DNA from 3 places in the Pantoea sp. X-Soil-ISGK-421 genome. Region 1 is predicted to be linked to each of the others. Evidence: predicted binding sites of a transcription regulator. Region 1 holds the regulator's gene; each other region holds the start of a gene.
What was found. Region 1 encodes CRP, which controls carbon source genes, mostly activating them, when cyclic AMP is high. Its sites were predicted from a motif close to ATGTGANNNNNNTCACAT; they were not measured.

Region 1 (8,137 bases):
GGTATTTTTCGGTAACTCCGGTGCGGAAGCCAACGAAGCGGCATTCAAGCTGGCGCGTTATTACGCCTGTAAAAAACACAGCCCGTTCAAAAGCAAAATCATCGCCTTTCACAATGCCTTCCACGGCCGCACGCTGTTTACCGTGTCGGTTGGTGGCCAACCGAAATACTCCGATGGTTTCGGTCCAAAACCGGCGGATATCGTGCATGTGCCGTTCAACGATCTTGAGGCGGTCAAAGCGGTGATTGACGATCATACCTGCGCCATCGTGGTCGAGCCGATTCAGGGCGAAGGTGGCGTTGTGCCGGCTACGCAAGAATTTATGCAAGGTCTGCGCGCGCTCTGTGATGAACACCATGCGTTGCTGGTGCTGGATGAAGTGCAGAGCGGCATGGGCCGCAGCGGCAAACTGTTTAGCTATGAACATTACGGCATTAAGCCCGATATCCTCACCACCGCGAAAGCGCTGGGCGGCGGATTCCCGGTGAGTGCGATGCTGACTACCAACGAAATTGCCTCGGTGATGGCGCCGGGCGTACACGGCACCACCTACGGCGGCAATCCGCTGGCCTGTGCGATTGCCGAAACCGCGTTGGATATCATCAACACGCCGCAAGTGCTGGCAGGTGTAGAAGCACGTCGTCAGCAATTTGTTGAAGCGCTGCAAGCCATCGACAGCAAATTCGCTATCTTTAGCGAGATTCGCGGCAAAGGTCTGCTGATGGGGGCCGCGCTGAAGCCGCAGTTTGCCAGCAAAGCGCGTGACATTCTCAACGCTTGCGCAGCGGAAGGGCTGATGATTCTCACTGCGGGCACCGATGTGATTCGTTTTGTGCCGTCACTGGTGATTGAACCTACCGATATCGCCGAAGGCATGACGCGTTTCGCCCGCGCGATTGAAAAGGTACTGGCCGCTTAATCCGCTTTAGGACGTAACACCTTGAGCCAGCGACCATGATGCGGTCGCTGGCTCCACGCCAGTGAAGAGATGGTGTGCATGACGTTAAGGTGCTGCAAGATCCGCTTCACATGCTGTTCGACAATCGTCACCGGCCCTTCATTAAGATTCTCCGGCGCCTCCAGAATATTACTGTCGTTGCCCGGCCCGTCATATGCCAGCCGCTGCTGACAACGCTGCAGCGCGATTTCACAGGATTGCAGATAACGTTCTGCCAGCTTCGCCGTCAACATGGTGTGTTCGCGCGCCAGGATCGTCATGGCGTTAATATGCTCGACAATGAACTGACTGTGCGTTACCCACATGCGCATATCTTTTAGATATTGCAGGTTAAAGCCCGGCTCGCTCGATGCCTGGTTCAATGAGTTGAACAGCGCATTGTGCGCCTGATTAACCTTCATGCGCTGATAAGCCAGTTTCTCGGGCGACTGTTCCGGTCCCAGCAACAGTCGCAAGGCATCCTGATACGCTTCCAGCGCATCGTGTGCGTTCTTGCGCAGCAGCCCGCTTTGCCACTGCGGCCACAACCAAATCATCCCGGCGAAGGCAATCAAACAGCCCATCAGGGTATCCATCATGCGTGGCAGTAAAAATTGCGCGCCGTTAAGTGACAGCAGCTGCAGCGAATACACTGCGGTGACGGTGAAGCCAATCATCGACCAGCCATAATATTTCCGCGTGATCAGATAACTTGCCAGCGTGATCCCCAGCATAAACAGCAGCGTGATCGATTCCGGCACCGCCAGCTGTAGCGAGGCGGCAGCGATCAGCAAACCCGCAAAGGTGCCCAGCGCACGGTGCTGAATACGCACGCGTGTCGCGCTGTAGCCGTTCTGGCTGACGAACATGATGGTCATCAGAATCCAGTAAGGTTTGGGAATGTTGAAGAACAGCGCCAACGCGCTGCCAAACATCAGCATCACGGCGAAACGAGCGGCGGTGCGTAACGCGGAAGATTTGAACGACAGATAACTGCGCAACGCCGGCAACAGCGGCAAACGGCGCTGGCGATCGGCCATCAGGTCACGTGTGTAGAGTGGCTTCTGCGTGCGCAACACGCGGGCGATGCGACTGAAGTGATACAGGCAGAAGTTGCCGACCGGATTATCCGGATGCTGGCGCGCAATTTTCTCCAGCGCGCCGAGCTGTTTCTCCATGTGAAAACGATCGGGTAATTGATGGTAGAGGATCGCATCGGCCAGCACGCGCAGCCGGGCTGAGATGATTTTGGCGTTCCAGCGAATCACCGCTTCGGCGTGGCTCTCCTCCACGAGCTTTTGCACCTCTTCGGGCTGATGCAAACTCACCGAGATGTGTTCCTGTAAATCCAGCGCCACCTGAAAAGCGCGTGTCAGACGTTTGTGGCTGTTATCACGGCTGGCCGACAACATGTGCATTTGCTGGTAGCAGGTCGTGATGAGATCGACCGCCTTTTGCTGGCGTGCCAGCAGGGGGGGCAGCGCTTTTTCCGGATCGGTCAACTGCGTCAGTAAGGTGTATTTGGCATCGCAATAATCGGCCAGCTCACGGAACAGCAGGCTAAGCGATTCGCGCATCGGCTGCTCTTTCCACAGCCAGAACCAGAACCAGTTGAACAAGCCGTACCACAGCGTGCCGCCTATGTAGAGCAGCGGCGGCACCCACATCGGCATGCGTCCCACTAAACTGAGCGTAAAGATGGCGGCGATTAACGTCGCGGGGAGCAGGCGCGCATGCAGTGGGCCGATTTCACCGGTCACGCCAATCAGCAGCGGCAGCGCCAGCAAAATCAGCGGCAGCGGAATTTGGTACGCGGTGAGGATTTGCATCAGGAAACTGCCGGTGGCAAACAGCGAACCCCCTACAATCAGGCGTTTGAAGAAGCGTTTGTGCGGCGTATCCAGCCCCGCCATATTGCAACAGGCAGGCACTAACGAGAACAGCAGACCTTTTTGCAGATCGCCAAACAGCCAGCCGAGAGCCACAGGCAGGCACAGCACCAGCGTTTGCCGCAGCGCATAGTTAACTTCAGGATGATAGATGATTCGGCGCCACATCAGCTCATCGCAAATAGAAACGGCGCGATGTTGCCATCACGCCGTGGGTGAGAAGAAATTAGCGGGTGCCGTAAACGACGATGGTTTTACCGTGTGCGGAGATCAGATTCTGATCTTCCAGCATTTTCAGGATACGACCCACGGTTTCGCGTGAGCAGCCCACGATCTGACCAATCTCCTGACGGGTGATTTTGATTTGCATCCCGTCCGGGTGAGTCATCGCATCTGGCTGTTTGGCCAGATTTAGCAGCGTTTGCGCGATACGTCCGGTCACATCGAGGAAGGCAAGGTTGCCCACTTTCTCAGATGTCACTTGCAGACGACGCGCCATTTGCGACGAAAGTCGCATTAAAATATCCGGGTTTACCTGAATCAGCTGACGGAATTTTTTGTATGAAATTTCAGCCACTTCGCAGGCAGACTTCGCACGCACCCAAGCACTGCGTTCCTGGCCTTCTTCGAAAAGACCGAGTTCGCCGATAAAATCTCCCTGATTGAGATAGGAGAGAATCATCTCTTTGCCTTCTTCATCTTTAATCAGTACCGCTACGGAACCTTTCACGATGTAGTACAGCGTTTCCGCTTTCTCACCCTGATGGATGAGCGTGCTTTTGGATGGATATTTGTGAATATGGCAATGGGACAGGAACCATTCGAGTGTAGGGTCTGTTTGCGGTTTGCCGAGAACCATTCGCTATTATCCTCTGTTGTAATCGTGCCCAAAATACAGGGGGCATTTTTCCCTGTCAGGCGGTTTAATCGTCGAGCGTTTCCAGTAAAGGAAAAATTATTCCGGGTGGACTCTTAAGCTACGCTTTTGATTCTTCCCGCCTTCGTCTGTAATGACGAAAATATTTTCAGCACTGTTTGTAGCACAGCTTTAGCGAGCTGTCTTGTGTTGTCTCGCTTCAGCAGAAGGGGGATTACTCTGGATTGCTGTTTGTCAGGTGAAAGCGTACTCTGGCGGCAAAACCGCCTCTTCAGGAGAAAGAATAATGCAGGCACGAGTGAAATGGGTGGAAGGTTTGACCTTTCTCGGAGAATCCTCATCCGGCCATCAGGTATTAATGGACGGTAATTCCGGTGATAAAGCGCCAAGTCCAATGGAGATGGTGCTGATGGCGGCGGGCGGTTGTAGCGCTATTGATGTGGTGTCGATCCTGCAAAAAGGGCGCAGCGATGTCGCCGATTGCGAAGTGAAACTCACTTCAGAACGTCGGGAAGAAGCGCCACGTATTTTTACCCACATCAATCTCCACTTCATCGTCAGCGGCAAAGCGTTGAGCGACAAGGCGGTTTCACGCGCTGTTGATTTGTCAGCGGAAAAATATTGCTCGGTGGCGATCATGCTGGGCAAAGGCGTGGAAATTACGCATAGCTACGAAGTGATCGCGCTTTAATGCTGGCAGGTGCGCATTAATGCGCACCCTACAAAACGCTCTCATTTCGTAGGGTCGCCATTCATGGCGACCAATGACACTCACTCAATCCGCTTCCCTTCAATGAGTCGCTGCACCAGCGGTAGCATAATCAGCTCCATCGCCAGTCCCATTTTTCCGCCCGGCACCACCAGCGTATTGATGTGGGAGATAAACGATCCCTGAATCATCGACAGGAGATAGGGGAACGCGATGCCTTCCAGACCGCGGAAATGAATCACTACGAAACTTTCGTCGAGCGACGGAATTTCGCGTGCCGCAAATGGGTTGGACGTATCAACGGTTGGCACACGCTGGAAGTTAATGTGGGTGCGTGAGAACTGTGGCGTGATGAAGTTGATGTAATCCTCCATCGAACGCACCACCGAATCCATCACCGCCTCACGCGAATGACCGCGCTCGCCCGTGTCGCGCACCAGCTTCTGAATCCACTCAAGATTAACAATCGGGACTACGCCAACCAGCAAATCGACATGCTCTGCGACATTTTGCTGCTGCGTGACCACGCCGCCGTGCAAGCCTTCATAGAACAGCACATCAGTGTTCTCCGGCAGCGGTTGCCAGGGGGTGAAAGTGCCCGGCACCTGATTCCACGGCACGGCTTCGTCGTATGTGTGCAAATATTTACGCGATTCGCCCAAACCGGTTTGGCCGTAATGCCTGAACGTCTGCTCAAGCAAGCCGAAGTCGTTGGCTTCCGGGCCGAAGTAACTGATATGGCGACCCAGATCGCGCGCCTTGCGGATCGCCATGTCCATTTCCGGACGCGTGAAGCGATGGAAACTGTCGCCTTCTACTTCCGCTGCATGCAAATTCAGCTGCTGGAAAATCTTACGGAAGGCAAGGCTGGTGGTAGTGGTTCCGGCGCCGCTGGAACCGGTAACGGCAATAATTGGATGCCTGGCTGACATAACAGAGCTCCCTGTGAGGTCCGGCGATGAGCATTGTTACCACGAATTGCCGCGGGGTGCATCAGCCGCGGAATTCACCTTTTGGCATGATATTGATGGATTCATGCAGTTCCGACCACACCAGCACCACATCGCCACGCTCCAGCTGGCGGCGCACGTCGGCAACTTTTTGCAGTAAACTGCGTTCCTGCTCGCCATAATCAGTACCTTCGCGTAACACAAAGGTTTCAATCAGGTTTTCCAGCGTGTCCGCTTCGAGTTCTTGCCAGGGAATAATCACAATTACACATCCAGATACGTTGAGAGCCAATCGGGTACGCGCTGTTCCAGCCACATTTTCGGTTTAAGCAAGGTGCCGCCGACAAAGCCAACGTGGCCGCCTTGCTGCGTCAGTTGATACTGAATCGATGCTGAAAGCTGGTCAGGTTGCGGAATAACCGCATCGGTCATAAAGGGATCGTCTTGCGCATGAATAATCAGCAGCGGTTTACGCACGCCGGTCAGCAGCGGCATCGCGCTGGCACGTTGATAATAGTCGTTCGCGTCAATAAAACCGTGCGCACGTGCGGTTATCGCATCATCAAATTCGCGTAAGCGGCGAAAAGCGCGCAGTTGGGCGAGATCGACCGGCAACGTGCCGGGCCAGGCGTGTAATTTACGCGTGGCGTTTTTCTTCAGCCGCGTCAGCAAATAGTGCTGATAGAAACGCGAGAAGCCGACATCCAGTTTGGTGCTGCATGGCTCGAGCGCCAGCGGCGCCGAGATGGCAATGGCCGCATCAATCGGTACATCGTGACCTTGCTGACCCAGCAGGCAAGCGAGCATGTTGCCGCCCAGGGATACGCCGACGGCGGCGGTTGGCACGGTGCCCCATTCGCGCTGCAGCCAGTTAAGAAAGTAGGTTGCGTCTTCGGTTTCACCGGAGTGATAGATGCGCTTTAAGCGGTTCGGTTCGCCGCTGCAGCCGCGGAAGTGCATTACCACCGCCAGCCAGCCACGCGCTTGACACGCCTGCATCAGGCCGTGCGCGTAGGGACTGCGAAAGCTGCCTTCCAGACCGTGAAACATCACCATGCGCGGCTTATGACGCGCCTGCGCCGGGTCTTCACTCCACGCTAAATCAACAAAATCGCCGTCCGGCAGGTCAAGACGCTGCCAGTGCGGACGTAAGGTAACGCGGCGACGTAGAATGCGCGGCAGCAGCGTTTGCAGATGCGCGTTAGTGAATCCGCGCAGTGGTTTAAAGCGCTCGCCGCTGGGGCGATCAAAATAGCTTGGGTAAAGGCTTGTCTGATGCATAAGTCGCTGATAGCTTCGATGGGTTGTTCGCTTTACTGGGTGAGGAGCACCCGAATATACATGGAACTGAGTCTTTTTTTATCAATGTTAGGTTTTCTCTGGGTCGCGGCCATCACGCCCGGGCCCAATAATATGTTACTTACGGCCTCGGGTGCTAATTTTGGCTTCCTGCGCACCCTTCCGCTGCTCATTGGTATCATGATCGGCATGCAAGTCATGTTGCTGATGGTGGCATTTGGCATTGGCGGTCTTATCCTGCTTTATCCTTCACTGCATCTGATCCTGAAAATTGCCGGTAGCCTTTATCTCCTGTGGCTGGCGTGGAAAATCGCCACCGCCGAGTATGAAAAGCTGGAAACCGATGAGGTTACGGTGAAGCAAATGCCGTTCTGGCAAGGCGGTTTGCTGCAGCTGATCAACCCGAAAGCCTGGCTGATGGCGCTGGGTGCGGTGGCGAGCTTTAGCCTGGCAGGCAGCGAATATCTGCATTCGGTGGTGGCGATCAGCATCGGCATGGCGCTGGTGAACGTGGTCTCTGGCGTGATTTGGATGGGCTTTGGCTCGCTGATTGGACGTCTGCTGCGCAGCCCACGCGCGTGGAAAATCTTCAATCTGGCGATGGGTTTACTCACTGCCGCGTGCGTGTTGCTGATTTGGCGCTGAGTTAACTGGAAGCGCGTTCTACGCGCTTCCACGGCAACACTTCCTGCACCACCGGTGAGTTCGGCTGCCGGATGCGCTGCAGCAGCAATTGCACGCTGCGTGCCCCCATGTGATTCATTGGCTGCTCAATGGTCGTCAGCGGCGGATTCAGGCTGCTGGTAAAGTTGATACCATCAAATCCCACCACCGCTAAATCCTCTGGTACGCGTAACCCCGCTTCCAACGCTGCGTGGATGACGCCGACAGCCAATACATCAGAGACCGCAAACACGGCATCAGGACGTTCCGGCTGCGACAGCAGTTCACGTAATGCCGCGCTGCCCGCTTCGCAGGTGATATTCTCGGCGTAGGCCACGCCTCCCCACGTAAGATCCAACTGCTCCAACGCCGCGCGATAACCTTCTTCACGCTGATGAGAGTAGAGGTAGCGCATATCGCAGTTCACGAGTGCAATACGGCGGCGGCCTTTCCCCGCCAGATAACGCACGGTTTCGAAAGCCGCTTCTTTATTATCAATCGTCACGCTGGACGCTTCGATCGATGGATCGTATTCCGCGCACTGCACCCAAGGCGCATCGCCAATCAGCGCTTTCAGCTCCTGCAAACAGCCGGCCGCGTCCATGGTGATCACGCCATCCACCACCTTGCCGGTGAGCAGCGCAATATAGGCCGCTTCGCGTCGCAGCTGTGATCCTGAGTTGCACAACAGAATGTGGTAACCCTGCGCTTCCGCTTCCGCCTCAATGCCTTGAACCACACGCGAGCAGAAGGGATTGGTAATGTCGGGGATCAACACTAACAACATATGGCTTTGCGCGGTGCGCAACTGGC
Region 2 (8,137 bases), 1.7 Mb from region 1:
GTGATGCAGATTGGCTGGGAACGTCAAATATTTGATTAGAAATGTGATTTATCGCACATAAACTTTGCCCCCAACTTAATGCGTTGGGTTAATTCTCCGCGTTTTGCAGCATCAACGACATCATGTTGGTCATTTGCGCCGTTGGTTCTCGCGTCGCCGACCAGACCAACCAAACCTCAGAAATCGCGTCACTCTCCTGTAAAGGGATCCACACCACATCGGCCAGACGCGCCCGACGGAATGACGCCGGCAGAATCGACACGCCCAGCCCTGTTGCCACCAGGCCCAGAATAGTCATCGCCTCGCCCACTTCCTGAGTAATAAAGGGTTTAATTTGATAGCGATGCAGCAGCGCCAGGATTTCACCGTATAACGCGGTGCCACCCTGCGGATCGAAAAACACAAATGGCTCATTGGTTAACGCCTGAATAGAAATCGACTCAGCATCGGCCAGCGGATGCGCCCAATGCACCACCGCACACAGCGGTTCGCGCAGTAATACGCGGTGCTGCAAATCGTTGGGCAGCGGCGTATTGCGCATCACGCCAAGATCCAGTCGATCATCGTGCAAAGGCGCCAGTTGCTGCCGCGTGTTGTTCTCCTGCATCTGAATGTGCACTTCCGGCCAACGCTGGCGGAATTGATACAACGCATCTGAAACCAGGCCGGTAAAGGGAGCTGAGGAGGTAAAGCCAATACGCAACTCACCTTCCTGTCCCGTATGCACGCGCGCAGCGCGACGGGCAGCCTGTTCGACTTGCAGCAAAATGGCTCGCGCGTCCTGTAAAAACAGCGCACCGGCGGGCGTGATTTGTACGCTGCGATTGGTGCGGGTAAACAGCTGCGCGCCAATTTCCTGTTCCAGTTGCTGAATTTGCTGGCTTAACGGCGGCTGCGAAATGTTGAGTCGCTGCGCGGCCCGCCCAAAATGCAGTTCTTCCGCGACGGCAATGAAATAGCGTAAATGGCGCAACTCTACATTCATATTTTAAACGTCTTATTTGAGATTATTAATATATTGTACAACCTATTATCCCTTTCCTACAGTAACGCCATGATTGCTTAAACGAGGATGTTCCGTGAGTCGCTCTTCCCAGGCGGTGATACTCGATGAAGACGAGTTATCCGTAAAGCCTGCTCCAGCTACAACCCCTTCAGAATGGATTGAACGCGGATCGCCGCAGTTTATGCGCGTGACGCTGGCCTTGTTTTCCGCCGGCCTTGCTACTTTCGCCCTGCTCTATTGCGTGCAGCCCATTCTGCCGGTGCTTTCGCAGCAATTTGGCGTTTCCCCGGCGCAAAGCAGCATTTCTCTCTCGTTATCGACCGGCTTAATGGCACTGGGCTTACTGTTTACTGGTCCGCTGTCGGATGCGATTGGGCGTAAATCGGTAATGGTTACCGCGTTAATGCTGGCCGCCATCTGTACCTTGATTTCCGCCACCATGAGCAGCTGGCAAGGGATTTTGCAGATGCGCGCGCTGATTGGGTTATCGCTGAGCGGTGTTGCGGCCGTTGGCATGACTTATCTAAGTGAAGAGATTCATCCGCGCGTCATCGCCTTTTCCATGGGACTGTATATTAGCGGTAACTCGATAGGCGGCATGAGCGGACGCTTGTTAACCGGTGTATTGACCGATTTCTTCTCGTGGCGCGTTGCGGTAGGCGTCATTGGTTGCTTCGCGTTGGCGGGCGCGCTGATGTTCTGGAAAATTTTGCCCGCGTCACGTCATTTCCGTCCGGCCTCATTACGTCCGCGCAGTTTGCTGATCAATTTCCGTCTGCACTGGCGCGATAAAGGTCTGCCGCTGCTGTTTGCTGAAGGCTTTCTGCTGATGGGCGCGTTCGTCACCCTGTTCAACTATATTGGTTATCGCCTGCTAAGCGCGCCGTGGTCGCTGAGCCAGGCGGTGGTGGGTTTGCTCTCGGTGGTCTATCTGACGGGTTCATGGAGTTCCCCGAAAGCGGGTGCGATGACCAGCCGCTTTGGGCGCGCTCCCGTGATGATCGGCGCTACTGCGATTATGCTAGCGGGATTGCTGCTGACAGCGTTTGACTCACTGTGGCTAATTTTGCCCGGCATGATGCTGTTCACCGCCGGATTCTTTGCGGCACACTCTGTTGCCAGCGGCTGGATTGGCCCGCGTGCGCGTCGTGCTAAAGGCCAGGCATCTTCACTCTATCTGTTCAGCTATTACGTTGGCTCCAGCGTGGCGGGTACGTTGGGCGGCGTATTCTGGCACAGTTACGGTTGGATGGGCGTAACCGCATTCATTAGCCTGCTATTATTAATGGCTTTGCTGGTCGGTTGGCGTTTGCAGTGCCGAAAACTGTAATACCTTTCATCTGTTAAACGGGGCTGATGTGCCCCGTTCTCTTCTCTCAATCACGCCATGCGCCGATCTCACAGTCCCAGATAAAACAAAACGTCCATTCATCGCTATAATTCATTCCATTCCAACAATAGTTAGACTTTTATTATTTCACAGCAATGAGGACGTTAGATGGAACGCTATTATTACGTCGATAAGCACGCCGGCTATAACGACAACCATGTAGTACATGCAACGGGTTGCCCGTTCTTGCCCGCCGATGAGGTACGCCGTTTTCTTGGTACTTTTTACACGCCAAATGCCGCCATTCAGCAAGCCCGTAAATTTTATGCCAGCGCGCTGGGCTGCGAGCATTGCTGTCCGGTTAATGTAAAAAAAAACATGACGACTCAAAATAGCGTGGCACTAAAACACATGGTGCGACTCTGATAATCATGATTTGAGAATGGCCATGTGCTTAAGCTCTTTTGTTAAGCACGACTGAGGCGTTACACAATAACAATAAATTTAAATGTAATAATGACTGGACCTTAACGCTGCAAAACCGTCGTTGGGTCCAGTCGCCTCTTTCCCACTGCTATCGCTCTAAGTCACTCTCGCGTTGTAAGCAGAAAGCCTAATAACCTCAGGCTATTAACAACCACTTTCGCGATAAAAAATATTCAGTAATAAAATCCCGACAAACGGTTTCCCTCCGCTCATTAATGCTCCACAATAGCGTAAATTTGTGACTCAGGTCACTTTATGGGGTGCCACCTCGCCCTTTCACTCGCCGTCTGACAGATTTGAAATCCATGCAATCTACTACTGTTTCCCGTAAAACGGCCTGGCTACGCGTTGTATTGCTGGCCATTGCTGCTTTTGTATTTAACACCACAGAATTCGTACCGGTCGGCCTGCTGTCGGATATCGCCGCCAGCTATGACATGAAAACTGCTGACGTCGGCATCATGCTGACTATCTATGCGTGGGTTGTGGCCTTATTGTCGCTGCCGTTGATGTTACTAACCCGCAACATTGAGCGACGCTTGCTGTTAGCGGTGCTCTTCATTGTGTTTGTGGCCAGCCATGTGCTCTCTTCCGTGGCATGGGATTTCACTTCACTGGTTATCTCACGTATCGGTATTGCCTTAGCGCACGCCGTTTTCTGGTCAATTACCGCTTCGCTAGCGATTCGCGTGGCGCCGGCGGGGAAAAAAACGCAGGCACTGAGTATGCTGGCAACCGGTACCGCGCTGGCGATGGTGCTGGGCGTGCCGATTGGTCGTATCGTTGGTCAATATCTTGGCTGGCGCACCACCTTCGGCATGATCGGCCTTTCCGCCCTGGTGTTGATGATCTTGCTAATGCGCATACTGCCGCGTCTGCCGAGCGAGCACACCGGGTCACTGAGCAGCGTGCCGATGCTATTCCGCCGCCCAGCGCTGGTGGCGATGTACATTTTGGTCACGGTAGTGGTGACGGCACATTACACCGCTTACAGCTACATCGAACCCTTTATGCAGATTGTTGCCAATGCCGACGATAATTTCACCACCCTGCTTTTACTGCTGTTTGGATCGGCGGGAATTATCGGCAGCGTGTTGTTTAGTACGCTGGGGAATAAATTTCCTTCGGCGATGCTGATCGCCGCGATTGCGATGATCACGCTATGTATGGGCTTGCTGGTGTTTGCCGCAGTCCGTCCCGCCGCTATCACCGTGTTGTGCATCGTTTGGGGCATGGCAATGATGATGATTGGGTTGGCGATGCAGGTACGTGTTTTAGCGCTGGCACCGGATGCGACAGACGTCGCGATGTCGCTATTTTCGGGTATTTATAACATCGGTATCGGCGCGGGTGCGCTGCTGGGCAACCAGGTCAGTCTGCATATGCAAATGTCTGATGTCGGTAACGTCGGCGGCATCATTGGCCTTGCCGCACTGTTGTGGTGTATCGCTATCTTCCGTCGCTACCCGCAACTCCGTACCAACGGATAACAAAAAAAGGCTTCAGAAGGTGTATCTTCTGAAGCCTTTTAATCACTTCTCACGGAATGCTTCATCGCACTCCGCACCATTCTCTTAGTTATAAATTACTGCTGTGCCATTTAGCTTGTTGTTGCCAGAGGTCGAAGTGATGCGGAAAGACTTTGCTCCGGCAGCATTGGCCTTTTCCGCTAGCTGATTCTCCAGCGAGGTCAGGTTGGTGCTGCCTGATGCGCTAATCACGCCAACTTGTTGTTGATTCAGCGGCGCTGCGTTTACCAGGTCTGCAGCCATGCTACCAAACGCGATTGAAGACAATGCTAATGCGGCCAGGGTCAGTTTGATGCTTTTCATAATTTTGCTCTCTTAAACAGATGAATTGGGGTCGGTCATAATTAAGTTAACAACCGTTAATTAAATGCTACTGCCGAAAGGGTGCGCGCGTCAATCATTTTATTAATGGTCGTTATTTAAATTGAAAGTGGCGTGATTATGGGCTTCGCGGCCCTTTTTGACTTATCCATTTGGGTGCTTTCGTCAGCCAAAAGCACGAACGGATAAAGCCGCACAGGCTCATTTCGCGCTGCGCTTGCATATTTATTTAATGATCGGTAATTTAATTGGGTGTTACTTAGCTTTGAGGTGCCCAATGACAGAAGTTAACGATGTGGTGAACAGGAAAACGCGCGGCCGCCCGAAGGTGTTTGATCGCAACGATGCCCTGGACAAGGCATTGATGTTGTTCTGGGCGCATGGCTATGAAGGCACTTCGTTGTCCGATTTGGTTAACGCAACCGGCGCTAAAGCCCCAACACTTTATGCTGAGTTTGAAAATAAAGAAGGCTTATTCCGTGCGGCGATGCAGCGATATATTGAAACGTTTAGCGCGCAACGTAACGCAGTATTGAATGATGATGTATTAGATGTGAAAACGGCTATTGAAGCTTATTTTCGTGCAACTGCCGCGTGCTTCACCGAATGTGATAAGCCAGCAGGCTGTTTCTTCATTTGTACCTCGAGCGCACTTTCTTCCGCTTCACAAGAAGTGGCGCAAATGCTGGCGCAGCAGCATCATGCGCAGGAATCCGCGTTAAAAGCATTTCTTGATACCCGGCAGCAGCGCGGCGAGTTACCGCAATGTGCCAATAGTGCAATCTTAGCCAGCTATCTGGCGTGCTTACTGCAGGGAATGTCCGTGCGTGCTCGTGAAGGTGCTAATCGCAGCGATCTTGACCAGATCGTGGATACACAAATGGCAATCTGGCCCGCTCTCGCGGGATATTGTGAATTGAGCACCCAATAAAATTCAGGCCGACTTCCCTGTCGGCCTGAATTTATGGCCTCAATACTACGCGTGAGGCGAACGAGCGTTAAGGTAGGAAAAACATCGGTGTTAATGGCGCGCTCACCGGGCTGTTATCCGGGTTAGATGGCATTAAATCCTTCATTGATGCCCACCAGCGCTGACACACTTCTGTTTTTGCTACTGCTTCCCAACGCGCTTCAGACTCAATTTCCACGCTGGCAAACAGCAGATTGCGTTCACCATCCAGCCAGATAGCGTAATTGTGCGCGCCATGCGCCTTCAGCGTCTCAGCCAGCTCCGGCCAAATTGGCGTATGACGGCGCAGATACTCATCGTGGCAGTGTGCATGCACCTGCATCACAAAGGCTTTACGCAACATCGCTGCGTTCCGCCTGCAGAGCCGCTTGCCACGGCTTGACGTTGAAGCGTTCACCCAACGCGATCAGCTGCTCTGTGGTGATGCTTTGACGGATTCCACCCATCGACAGTGCTTTCACCACCACTTCGGAGGATTTCTCCGCAGTGTCGATCAGGCCAAAGGTCTCATCGAGGTTTGGACCCGCGCCAAAGATACCGTGGAACGGCCACATCACAATGCTGTGGTTCGCCATCGCATCAGCCGTGGCCTGACCAATTCCATCAGTGCCTGGCACCATCCATGGCAGAATGCCGACGCCATCCGGGAACACCACCAGACATTCAGTGCTGCCTTCCCACAGCAGGCGTGTGAAGCGTGCGGAATCCAGATCCACCACATAACTCAGCGCCATAAAGTTGGTGGCATGGCAGTGCATAATGACGCGATCAACGCCATTTGAGATCTGTTTGCGCACGCTGTGCGATTGGAAGTGGGCTGCCAGTTCTGATGTTGGCAAGCCACCGTTACTCAACCCCCAATGGATTTTATATGACAAGCCTTTGTCATCCACCTGCAGTAGCGCCAGACAATCGGCCGGGTCGATTTGTACATTGCGGAAAAACTTGCCCGACCCGGTGACCAGGAACCAATCATTGGCCAACGCCGGCGCGGGTTTTGTCAGTTCAATACAGCGCGGCTCTGCATAGAAATCACCGGTGAAATCTTTAACTTCTTCCGGCAGTAAACGTAGGCTGACGTTGCCGCCATTACGTTCATCCCAGCCCTTCAACCACATGTCGCTGGTCGCTTTAACCATTCCCTGAACAAAAGCGGAAGAGAGAATATTTTGCATGGTGTGTCCCTTAACGTTGACGCAGTGTTTGTTGTTCGTAATGACGGACTTCGCTCAGCCAGCTGGCATCAGCAGGGACATCGTGGCGCAGACACCAGGCTTCCCACACCGCTTGCCACGGCAACGATTTTTGTTCTTCCAGCATCGCCAGACGTCCGGTGTAATCCCCTTCGCTCTCAAGCTTGCGTAACTGATCGGTGGGTTCCAGCAGCGCACGCAGCAGCGCTTTTTTGGCATTGCGTGTACCAATTACCCAGGCCGCGATGCGGTTAATAGACGCATCGAAGAAGTCCAGGCCGATATGCACCTTGTCGAACAGTTTGTGACGCGCGATCTCGGTGGCGATGGCTTGTGTTTCATCGTCGAGAATCACCACGTGATCGCTGTCCCAGCGAACCGGACGGCTTACGTGCAGCAGCAGGCGAGGCACATAGAGCATGGCCGTGGAGATTTTGTCGGAAATAACTTCGGTTGGGTGGAAGTGGCCGGCATCCAGAGTCAGTGCGGTCTGGCGGCTGCTGGCATAACCGAGGCAGAATTCATTGGAACCCACGGTGTAGCTTTCCGCACCAATGCCAAACAGTTTGCTCTCAACCGCATCGATATGATGCGCGGGATTGAGTTTTTCACTGATCACGTCATCAAGCGCACTCGCCAGGCGTTGGCGCGGTCCCAGTCGATCGACTGTGAGGTCTTTCATACCGTCCGGCACCCAGATATTCATGACGGATGCGGTGCCCAACTGCTCACCAAAATGTGCTGAGATACGGCGGCTGGCCTTGCAGTGATCGATCCAGAACTGGCGAATGCCTTTGTCGGCATGTGATAGCGTAAAGCCATCCGCGCTCAACGGGTGTGAAAAGCAGCTTGGATTGAAATCAAGGCCTAGCTTATGGGTTTTGGCCCATTCAACCCAGTTGCTGAAGTGTTTCGGTTCAATCGCATCACGATCGACCGGCTTGTCGCTCTCCAGATAAATTGCATGCAAGTTAAGACGTTTTGCACCTGGAATGAGTGACATCGCTTTTTCAACATCAGCGCGCAGCTCATCGGCATTGCGGGCGCGTCCCGGATAGTTGCCAGTGGCCTGAATACCGCCGGTCAGTTCTCCGTTCGGATTTTCAAAACCACGCACGTCATCGCCTTGCCAGCAGTGCATCGAGACCGGAATGCCATCCAGCTGCGCCATTACCTGTTCCACATCCACGCCAATTGCGGCGTAGCGTTGTTTGGCCAGTTCGAAGGCCTGTTCAATCAGCTTAGTCATATGCAAGTTCCTTAGCAGGTTGGCTTAGCGCCGCAAAGCGTGCCTGATGGGCA
Region 3 (8,137 bases), 870 kb from region 1:
CAGCACCGTGAATCGCGCGCTCAACCGTGTAGCCATCATTATTAATCAGAAAGATGATCGGCTGCTGGCCGTCGCGTAGCATTGAACCCAACTCCTGAATCGTCAGCTGCGCAGAGCCATCGCCAATGATCAGGATGACCCGACGATCGGGCTGCGCGGTCTGCGCACCAAAGGTGGCGGGTAAAGTATAGCCAATTGATCCCCACAACGGTTGCACCAGCAATTGTGCGTCCTGCGGTAAACGCAGCGCGGCCGCACCAAAGGCCGCAGTGCCTTGATCGGCAAGGATAATATCACCCGGCCGCAGGAAGCGCTGCATCGCCTGCCAAAATGCCTGCTGACTGATTACCGCCGCAGCAGTTTGCTCACTTTTTTCGCACTCAGCTTCCTCTGCTAGCCGCCAGTGTGCGCAGTGACGCTGATAAATCGGCATCAGCACCTCCAGCGCCTGTTGCAGGTTCAGCGGAGCAAACACCTCGCCCGCCACCGTGGCCTGAAACGGCTGCAGGTCGATGACGCGTTCGGCAGGCAGATGCTGTGTGAAGCCTGCGGTTAAGGTATCGGTAAATCGCACGCCAACGCACAAGGTAACGTCAGTATCTTCAATCGCCTGGCGCACCGCGTCGCTACTGCCCTCCGCCGCGTAAGTGCCGACGTAACCCGGCTGCTGCTCGTTCAGAACGCCTTTCCCCATTAATAAGGTGGCGGCAGGAATCGCGCGCAGCTGACGCAGCGCCGCAAGCTGTGGCTGCAATTGCCAGCGTGAGGCAAGGAAATCCGCCAATAGCGCCACGCGCTGCGCCGGTGCAAGCAGACGTTCAGCCGCATCGGCAAAAGCCGCAGCGACCTGATGATGGTGATCTGGCACTGAGTCAGCTTCGGCAGGCATGACAACCTCAGCCGCCGCCACATCGACCGCCAGCAGCAAATAGCCTGGGCGATGTTGTTTCAGCGCCTCGCTGATAACGCGGTCGATCTCGGTCACCGCGTTTTCCGCCGTCAATACTGCCGATGCCACACTCACTTCCTGCGCCATACGCAGAAAGTGACCAAAATCGCCGTCGCCTAGCGAATGGTGTACGCAATCACCCTGCTGCTGCGCCTGACTGGCGGGCGCGCCGACAATGTGAATCACCGGCACATATTCGGCATAACTGCCAGCGATGCCGTTGATAGCACTGAGCTCGCCGACGCCAAACGTGGTCAGCAGTGCCGCCGCGCCGTTGCAGCGGCCATAACCATCTGCTGCATAGGCCGCATTCAATTCATTGGCGCACCCCACCCATGCAATGTCGGGATGCGCAATCACGCTGTCGAGGAATTGCAGGTTGTAATCACCCGGCACGCCAAACAAATGACGAATGCCGGCTTGATTTAATCGGTGCAGTAAATAATCGCCAACGTTAAGGGTTTTCATCGGTAGCTCCTTGTTAAGGGGATGATCAGGAGTATTAGCGATGTGGCTGAATTGGCGAGATTTTCACCATTGTGGCGTGGTGAATCGTGGCAAGCATACGTTACGACGACAGATAATTCTGTAAGTTGCGATCTTCGGCCCGTTTCGCCTTAGTGTAAACGCATACACTGCTAAGCTGATGTCACTTTCTCCCCTCTTGAGACAGGAACGCTGCATGACTGCTTTTCCCCATCCCGAACGTTATCAACAGATGCAATATCGTCGCAGTGGCCGTAGCGGTCTAAAGTTACCGGCGATTTCGCTGGGTTTGTGGCATAACTTTGGCGACAGTACACGCGTCGATAACAGCCGTGAACTGCTGCGCCACGCCTTTGATCGCGGCATTACTCACTTCGATCTCGCGAATAATTACGGTCCGCCACCGGGATCGGCAGAATCTAATTTTGGTCGCATTCTGCGTGAAGATTTCCATGGATTGCGCGATGAGTTAGTGATTTCGACTAAAGCCGGCTACACCATGTGGGACGGCCCGTACGGCGATTGGGGTTCACGTAAGTACCTGATTTCCAGTCTCGATCAAAGTCTAAAGCGGATGGGCCTGGAATACGTCGATATCTTCTATCATCATCGTCCCGATCCCGAAACGCCGCTGGAAGAGACCATGCGCGCGCTGGATCAGGTGGTGCGTCAGGGTAAGGCGCTGTATGCCGCCATCTCAAACTATCCGGCAGATAAAGCCGCCGAAGCGATTGCGATTCTGCGCGACCTCGGCACGCCATGCCTGATCCATCAGCCGCGTTATTCGATGTTTGAACGTACGCCAGAGCAGGGTTTACTGGATGTGCTGGGCGACAACGGCGTCGGTTGCATCGCCTTCTCGCCGCTGGCGGGTGGCGTGTTAACCGATCGTTACTTGCAGGGCATTCCAGAGGATTCCCGCATCGCCAGCGGCAGTAAGTTCCTGAATGAAGCCCAGTTGACGCAAGAGAAGATGAAAAAAGTACGTCAGTTGCAGGCGATCGCTCAACAGCGCGGCCAGAAGCTGGCGCAGATGGCGCTGAGCTGGGTGCTGCGCGATGCGCGTGTCACCTCGGTGCTGATTGGTGCCAGTAAAACTGCGCAGATTGATGATGCGGTTGAGATGTTGAGCCAGCCGGTGCTGAGCCAGGACGAGATCGACGCTATCCACGCTATCTTGGTGTAAGCGTTTACCCGCCCGGCATTTGTCGGGCGTTTTCCGCAGCAGAAAATTCTCAATTCAGATTTCCCTCAGCGTTTTAAGACTGATTCTCAAGGCTTACCTGGTCCGATGTGGCACACTAGCGCCACGGTGGCAGCTATAAGCTACTGAAAAGGAGAAGTTATGAAACGTGCAATTTTGTTCGCCGCCTTGCTGGCGACTTTATCCCCGTTGGCTATCAGCACAGCACAAGCCGACAGTGCCACCATCAATTTGGGTCCGGGCGTTACGCTGCATCTCGGCGATCGCGATCGTCGCGGTAATTACTGGGACGGCGGACGCTGGCGCGAGCCACGCTGGTGGAACGATCGTTATCAGTACAACGACAACCGTTGGTGGCGCCATGAAGAGTGGAAACGTCATCGTGCCTATGAACGTGAGCGTGAACGTCGCTGGCATGAACGCGAACGTCGTGAACATCATCGGCACGACCATCGTCATGATGATCGTCGTGGTCATCGCGATCACCATCATCACTAAACAAAAAAGCCCGCTCACTGGCGGGCTTTTTGTTTGATAACGGCGTTACCAGCCCAGCGCTTCACCCACCAGCAAGTAGAGATTAAGGCCGATCACCAGCACCACAATCAGCCGACCCGCGTTTTGCATCAGGCGCGAGTTCACCATCTCATCCCCCATCAATTCCCGGTTGCCGGTAAATGACAACAGCGGAATCAGCGCCAGTGCGATACCAAAACTCAGCAACACCTGACTCATCACCAGAATCCGCGTCGGATCCCAGCCGGCCCAGATCACAATAAAGGACGGCAACATGGTGATGGTGCGACGGAACCACAGCGGAATATGGAAGCGGATAAAGCCCTGCATCACCACTTGTCCCGCCAGCGTACCGACCACAGTAGAAGAGAGACCGGCAGCCACCAAACTCAAACCAAACACAATCGCAGCGGCCTGGCCCAGCAGCGGTTGCAGCGTTAAATACGCCTGATCGAGATCGACAATTTTGGAATGGCCGCTGAAGTGAAACGCCGCAGCTGCCGTGGCCATCATCGCCAGATTAACAAACCCGGCGATGGTCATGGCGATCGCCACATCCAGCTTGGTTGAAGAGTAACGTTGCGCCTTGCTACCTTTATTACCGTGCTGTGTCAGTGCGGAGTGCAGATAAATGACGTGCGGCATGATAGTGGCGCCTAACACGCCAGCGGCAAGGAATACCGCATCCGACGTCGGCAGCGATGGCAGCGCCATGCCGACCACCAGCTCACTCACTTTCGGCTGGGAGAAAAACAGCTCAACAATATAAGCCGCCGCCACGAACAGCAGCAGTCCGCCAATCACCAGCTCCAGCGGCTTCTGTCCGCGACTTTGCAGCATCAAAATCAGGTAGGTCGCGATGCCGGTTAGCACCGCGCCCTGCAACAGCGAGATGCCGAGCAGCAGTTTAAAGCCAAGCGCTGCGCCAATAAATTCAGCGAGATCGGTGGCCATGGCGATGATTTCCGCCTGCACCCAATAGAACCACACCGCCGGCCGCGGGAAGCGATCGCGGATGTGTTCCGCAAGATTTTTGCCGGTCGCAATACCCAGCTTGGCGGACATCAGCTGAATCAGCATCGCCATGATGTTGGCCCACACCACTACCCACAACAGCTTGTAGCCGTAGGCGGCGCCGGCCTGAATGTTGGTCGCGAAGTTGCCGGGATCGATATAGCCAATCGCCGCAATAAAGGCGGGCCCGAGCAGCGCGAGTTTGATCTTTCTGGCTCCGCGAGCGGCGCGCTCGGCGGTGCGACTTTCTAGCATAGTTTTACCCTGTCTTAACGCTTGTTGACCCGCTCAGCTTAAGGGGCATTCAAGGCAGATGAAATTTGGTTATAGTTATCGTATTAATAGATGGTGCTATGAAGTATAGCCATTGCTATACATTCCGGTAAAGCCAGTTCCTGCCAAAAATAAGTGCAACGCAAATGACTCTACTCTTGGGTCATTTTATAGACAATGTTTTTGTGGTTTTTTCTTGTGAATGCTTTGTAATAAGGTTGTGATCGGTCAGAGTTATCTGAGAAAAATCACGATAGCGAATACTTATAATGTGGTTTTGATCTCGTTTTTAAGTAACGCGTTACATAGAATACGCAACAAAATACAACCCTCCTCAAATTTGGAGCCGACATGTCCCATGTTTTGCATTTTCTTTTAGCACTAGTGGTGGTAGCGGTGCTGGCCTTGCTGGTTAGCAACGATCGTAAAAGCATCCGTCTTCGCTATATCGTTCAACTTCTGGTGATCGAAGTTCTGCTGGCCTGGTTCTTCCTGAACTCAACCGCTGGCCTCGGCTTCGTACAGGGCTTTGCCGGTTTGTTTGATCATCTGCTCAAATATGCTGCCGAAGGGACCAACTTCGTGTTCGGCAATATGAGTGAAAAAGGCCTCGCCTTCTTCTTCCTCAATGTTCTTTGCCCGATTGTCTTCATCTCCGCACTGATCGGTATTTTGCAGCACTTCCGCATCTTGCCATGGGTGATTCGCGGCATTGGTACCGTGCTGTCAAAAGTGAACGGTATGGGCAAACTGGAATCCTTTAACGCCGTGAGTTCTCTGATTTTGGGACAGTCAGAAAACTTTATCGCCTATAAGGATATCCTCGGCAAGATGTCACAGCGCCGCATGTACACCATGGCTGCGACCGCTATGTCGACTGTTTCTATGTCGATTGTCGGCGCCTACATGACCATGCTGCAGCCAAAATATGTGGTTGCCGCGCTGGTACTGAATATGTTCAGCACCTTTATTGTGCTGTCGCTGATCAACCCCTATCGCGTCGATAGCGAAGAAGATCTGCAACTGCAGGATCTGCATAAAGGCCAAAGCTTCTTCGAAATGCTGGGCGAATACATTCTCGCCGGTTTCAAAGTTGCCATTATCGTTGCCGCGATGCTGATTGGTTTCATCGCGCTGATTTCAGGTCTGAACGCACTGTTCGATCTGATTTTCGGCATCAGCTTCCAGGGCGTGCTGGGTTATGTGTTCTATCCATTTGCCTGGGTGATGGGCGTGCCGGCGCACGAAGCGCTGCAAGTGGGCAGCATTATGGCAACCAAACTGGTTTCCAACGAATTCGTGGCGATGATGGATCTGCAGAAAATCGCCGGTCAGCTGTCGCCACACTCAGAAGGTATTCTCTCTGTGTTCCTCGTCTCCTTTGCTAACTTCTCCTCTATCGGGATTGTGGCGGGTGCGATTAAAGGTCTGCATGAAGAGCAAGGTAACGTGGTTTCGCGCTTCGGCCTGAAATTGCTGTACGGTTCAACGCTGGTGAGCGTGCTGTCAGCCGCTATCGCTGGTCTGGTGTTGGCCTTCTGATAAAGAGGGCGAGCTGCGGCTCGCCCTTCTCTTCTTAATTATTCCCATCGGTTCTATCCCGCATCGATTCTGCTTCTCCCCCGCTATCACCCGCTTCACCGTTAAACGCAAAACCTATGCACAATATTGAATTTCCGTTCACACCACCTGCGCCCGTAGTTTTTCTCCATGACATCACTTCAGGAGAACCGCATGAGCATTCAATTCCTTGGCATGATCGGCCACCGCCTCGCCTCAGAAATCATTCCGGCCAGCGGCCCGCTGTTCGATAAAGATTACATTGCCCGGTTCGCACGCGCGCACGAAGAAGCCGGTTTTGATCGCATTCTGGTGGGCTATTGGTCGGATCAACCGGATGGCTTTCTGGTTACGGCCCACGCTGCGGCGCACACCTCAACGCTGAAGTTCTTGCTGGCACATCGCCCAGGCTTTGTCTCACCGACCCTGGCGGCGCGCAAACTGGCTTCGCTTGATCACTTAACCGACGGCCGTTTAGCGGTGCATATCATCAGCGGCGGCAGCGATGTCGAGCAGCGCCGCGACGGTGATTTCCTCAATAAAGCCGAGCGCTATGCACGTAGCGATGAGTTCCTCACCGTTTTGAAGCAGAGCTTGGAATCTTCACAACCGTACGATCATCAAGGCCGGTTTTATCAGGCCGAACAGGCATTCTCAGCCATCAAACCGTTACAGAAAAAACTGCCGATCTACTTTGGTGGATCGTCGCAGGAAGCGATTGATGTCGCGGCCCGTCATGCCGATGTGTTTGCTTTATGGGGCGAGCCGCTGAAAGGCGCGGAAGAGACGGTACGCAATGTGCGTGCTGCCGCCGCTCAGCAGGGTCGCGAAATCAACTTCAACATCTCGTTCCGGCCGATTCTGGGCAAAACGGAAAAAGAAGCATGGGAACGCGCAGAACACATTCGCGCCACAGCCGAGAAACAGCTTAACGAAAGCGGCTTTGCTTTTGGTAAGGCTAAGCCGCAAAGCGTCGGTGCACAGCGTTTACTTGCCGCCGCCAATGAAGGCGATCGTCTGGATAAAGTGTTGTGGACCGGCGTAGCAAAACTGGTTCAGGGCGGCTACAACTCTACCGCGCTGGTGGGAACACCGGAGCAAGTGTCCGATGCACTGCTGGAATATTATCGCCTGGGCATTCACAGCGTGCTGATTCGCGGCTTCGACCCACTTAATGATGCGGTGGAATATGGCCGCGAGCTGATTCCATTGACGCGCGAGAAAGTGGATGCGATCTCAGCCGCCGATAAAAGGAGCGCCTGAATCTCATGAGCCATTACCAGCACCATCGCCTGCGCGATTTTGTCGCCAATCTTGCCAACCTGCTGGATACGCAGCCGCAGGAAGCCACGGTTCTACGGCAAGGCAGCGAATGGCTTGGCGAGTTAATTCGTCACGACGACTGGCTGGACGACGCCTTCACCCAGCCCCATCCGGAACATTATCAACAATATCTGCTGCACGCCGATGCACAGCAGCGTTTCTCCGTGGTGAGCTTTGTGTGGGGACCTGGCCAACATACGCCGATCCATGACCATCGCGTATGGGGATTGATCGGCATGCTGCGCGGTGCGGAAATTTCGCAATCGTGGCAGGCGGGCCCAAATGGACTGCAGCCTGAAGGCGCACCTGTACGGCTCGATCCTGGCAGCGTCGAAGCGGTTTCGCCGACGGTGGGCGACATTCATCGCGTTAGCAATGCCTATGACGACCGCGTCTCCATCAGCATTCACGTTTATGGCGCCAACATTGGCGCGGTAAAACGCGCGGTCTACCGCGAAGATGGCAGCGAAAACGTGTTTATTTCGGGTTACAGCAACCGTTACTTACCGAACATTTGGGACCTTTCACATGACTAAACCGGTTTTCCCTTTACGCCAGGCGGCGGACATTATTCATGCCCTGCGTCAGCGGCAGGAAGTGGCAATTGTAGATGTGCGCGATGAAGCGCTGTTTGCTACTGCACATCCGCTGTTTGCGGTGAATATTCCGCTATCGAAACTGGAACTTGAGCTGTTGGATCGCATTCCGCAGCGCACCACCGCCATTACGCTGTATGACAACGGTGAAGGTCTGGTACAAACCGCTGCCGAGCGTATTGCCGCCCTGGGTTACACCAATGTCGCGCTGCTGGC

Region 2: a site for CRP is predicted at 3,059-3,076, ahead of AC6I8K_RS09625 (sugar transporter). Genes of this name have one in related genera too.
Region 3: a site for CRP is predicted at 4,712-4,729, ahead of AC6I8K_RS13320 (NupC/NupG family nucleoside CNT transporter). Genes of this name have one in related genera too.

Annotation. Positions count from the first base shown of each region.
Region 1 is NZ_AP035979.1:3,729,327-3,737,463, reverse strand. It holds gene argD (bifunctional acetylornithine/succinyldiaminopimelate transaminase) at 1-919, shown strand, start outside; gene AC6I8K_RS17325 (YccS/YhfK family putative transporter) at 916-2,994, opposite strand; gene crp (cAMP-activated global transcriptional regulator CRP) at 3,053-3,685, opposite strand; gene AC6I8K_RS17315 (OsmC family protein) at 3,990-4,394, shown strand; gene AC6I8K_RS17310 (phosphoribulokinase) at 4,475-5,344, opposite strand; gene AC6I8K_RS17305 (YheU family protein) at 5,406-5,624, opposite strand; gene AC6I8K_RS17300 (hydrolase) at 5,627-6,643, opposite strand; gene AC6I8K_RS17295 (LysE family translocator) at 6,704-7,306, shown strand; gene AC6I8K_RS17290 (LacI family DNA-binding transcriptional regulator) at 7,308-8,137, opposite strand, start outside.
Region 2 is NZ_AP035979.1:2,061,121-2,069,257, forward strand. It holds gene AC6I8K_RS09610 (LysR family transcriptional regulator) at 89-985, opposite strand; gene ynfM (multidrug efflux MFS transporter YnfM/SxtP(Kp)) at 1,080-2,336, shown strand; gene AC6I8K_RS09620 (hypothetical protein) at 2,505-2,762, shown strand; gene AC6I8K_RS09625 (sugar transporter) at 3,128-4,312, shown strand; gene bhsA (multiple stress resistance protein BhsA) at 4,397-4,654, opposite strand; gene AC6I8K_RS09635 (TetR/AcrR family transcriptional regulator) at 4,950-5,603, shown strand; gene rhaM (L-rhamnose mutarotase) at 5,671-5,985, opposite strand; gene rhaD (rhamnulose-1-phosphate aldolase) at 5,975-6,817, opposite strand; gene AC6I8K_RS09650 (L-rhamnose isomerase) at 6,828-8,084, opposite strand; gene rhaB (rhamnulokinase) at 8,077-8,137, opposite strand, start outside.
Region 3 is NZ_AP035979.1:2,861,167-2,869,303, forward strand. It holds gene AC6I8K_RS13300 (thiamine pyrophosphate-binding protein) at 1-1,417, opposite strand, end outside; gene mgrA (L-glyceraldehyde 3-phosphate reductase) at 1,632-2,621, shown strand; gene AC6I8K_RS13310 (DUF2502 domain-containing protein) at 2,781-3,137, shown strand; gene AC6I8K_RS13315 (Nramp family divalent metal transporter) at 3,183-4,424, opposite strand; gene AC6I8K_RS13320 (NupC/NupG family nucleoside CNT transporter) at 4,794-5,984, shown strand; gene AC6I8K_RS13325 (LLM class flavin-dependent oxidoreductase) at 6,177-7,265, shown strand; gene AC6I8K_RS13330 (cysteine dioxygenase family protein) at 7,271-7,861, shown strand; gene AC6I8K_RS13335 (rhodanese homology domain-containing protein) at 7,854-8,137, shown strand, end outside.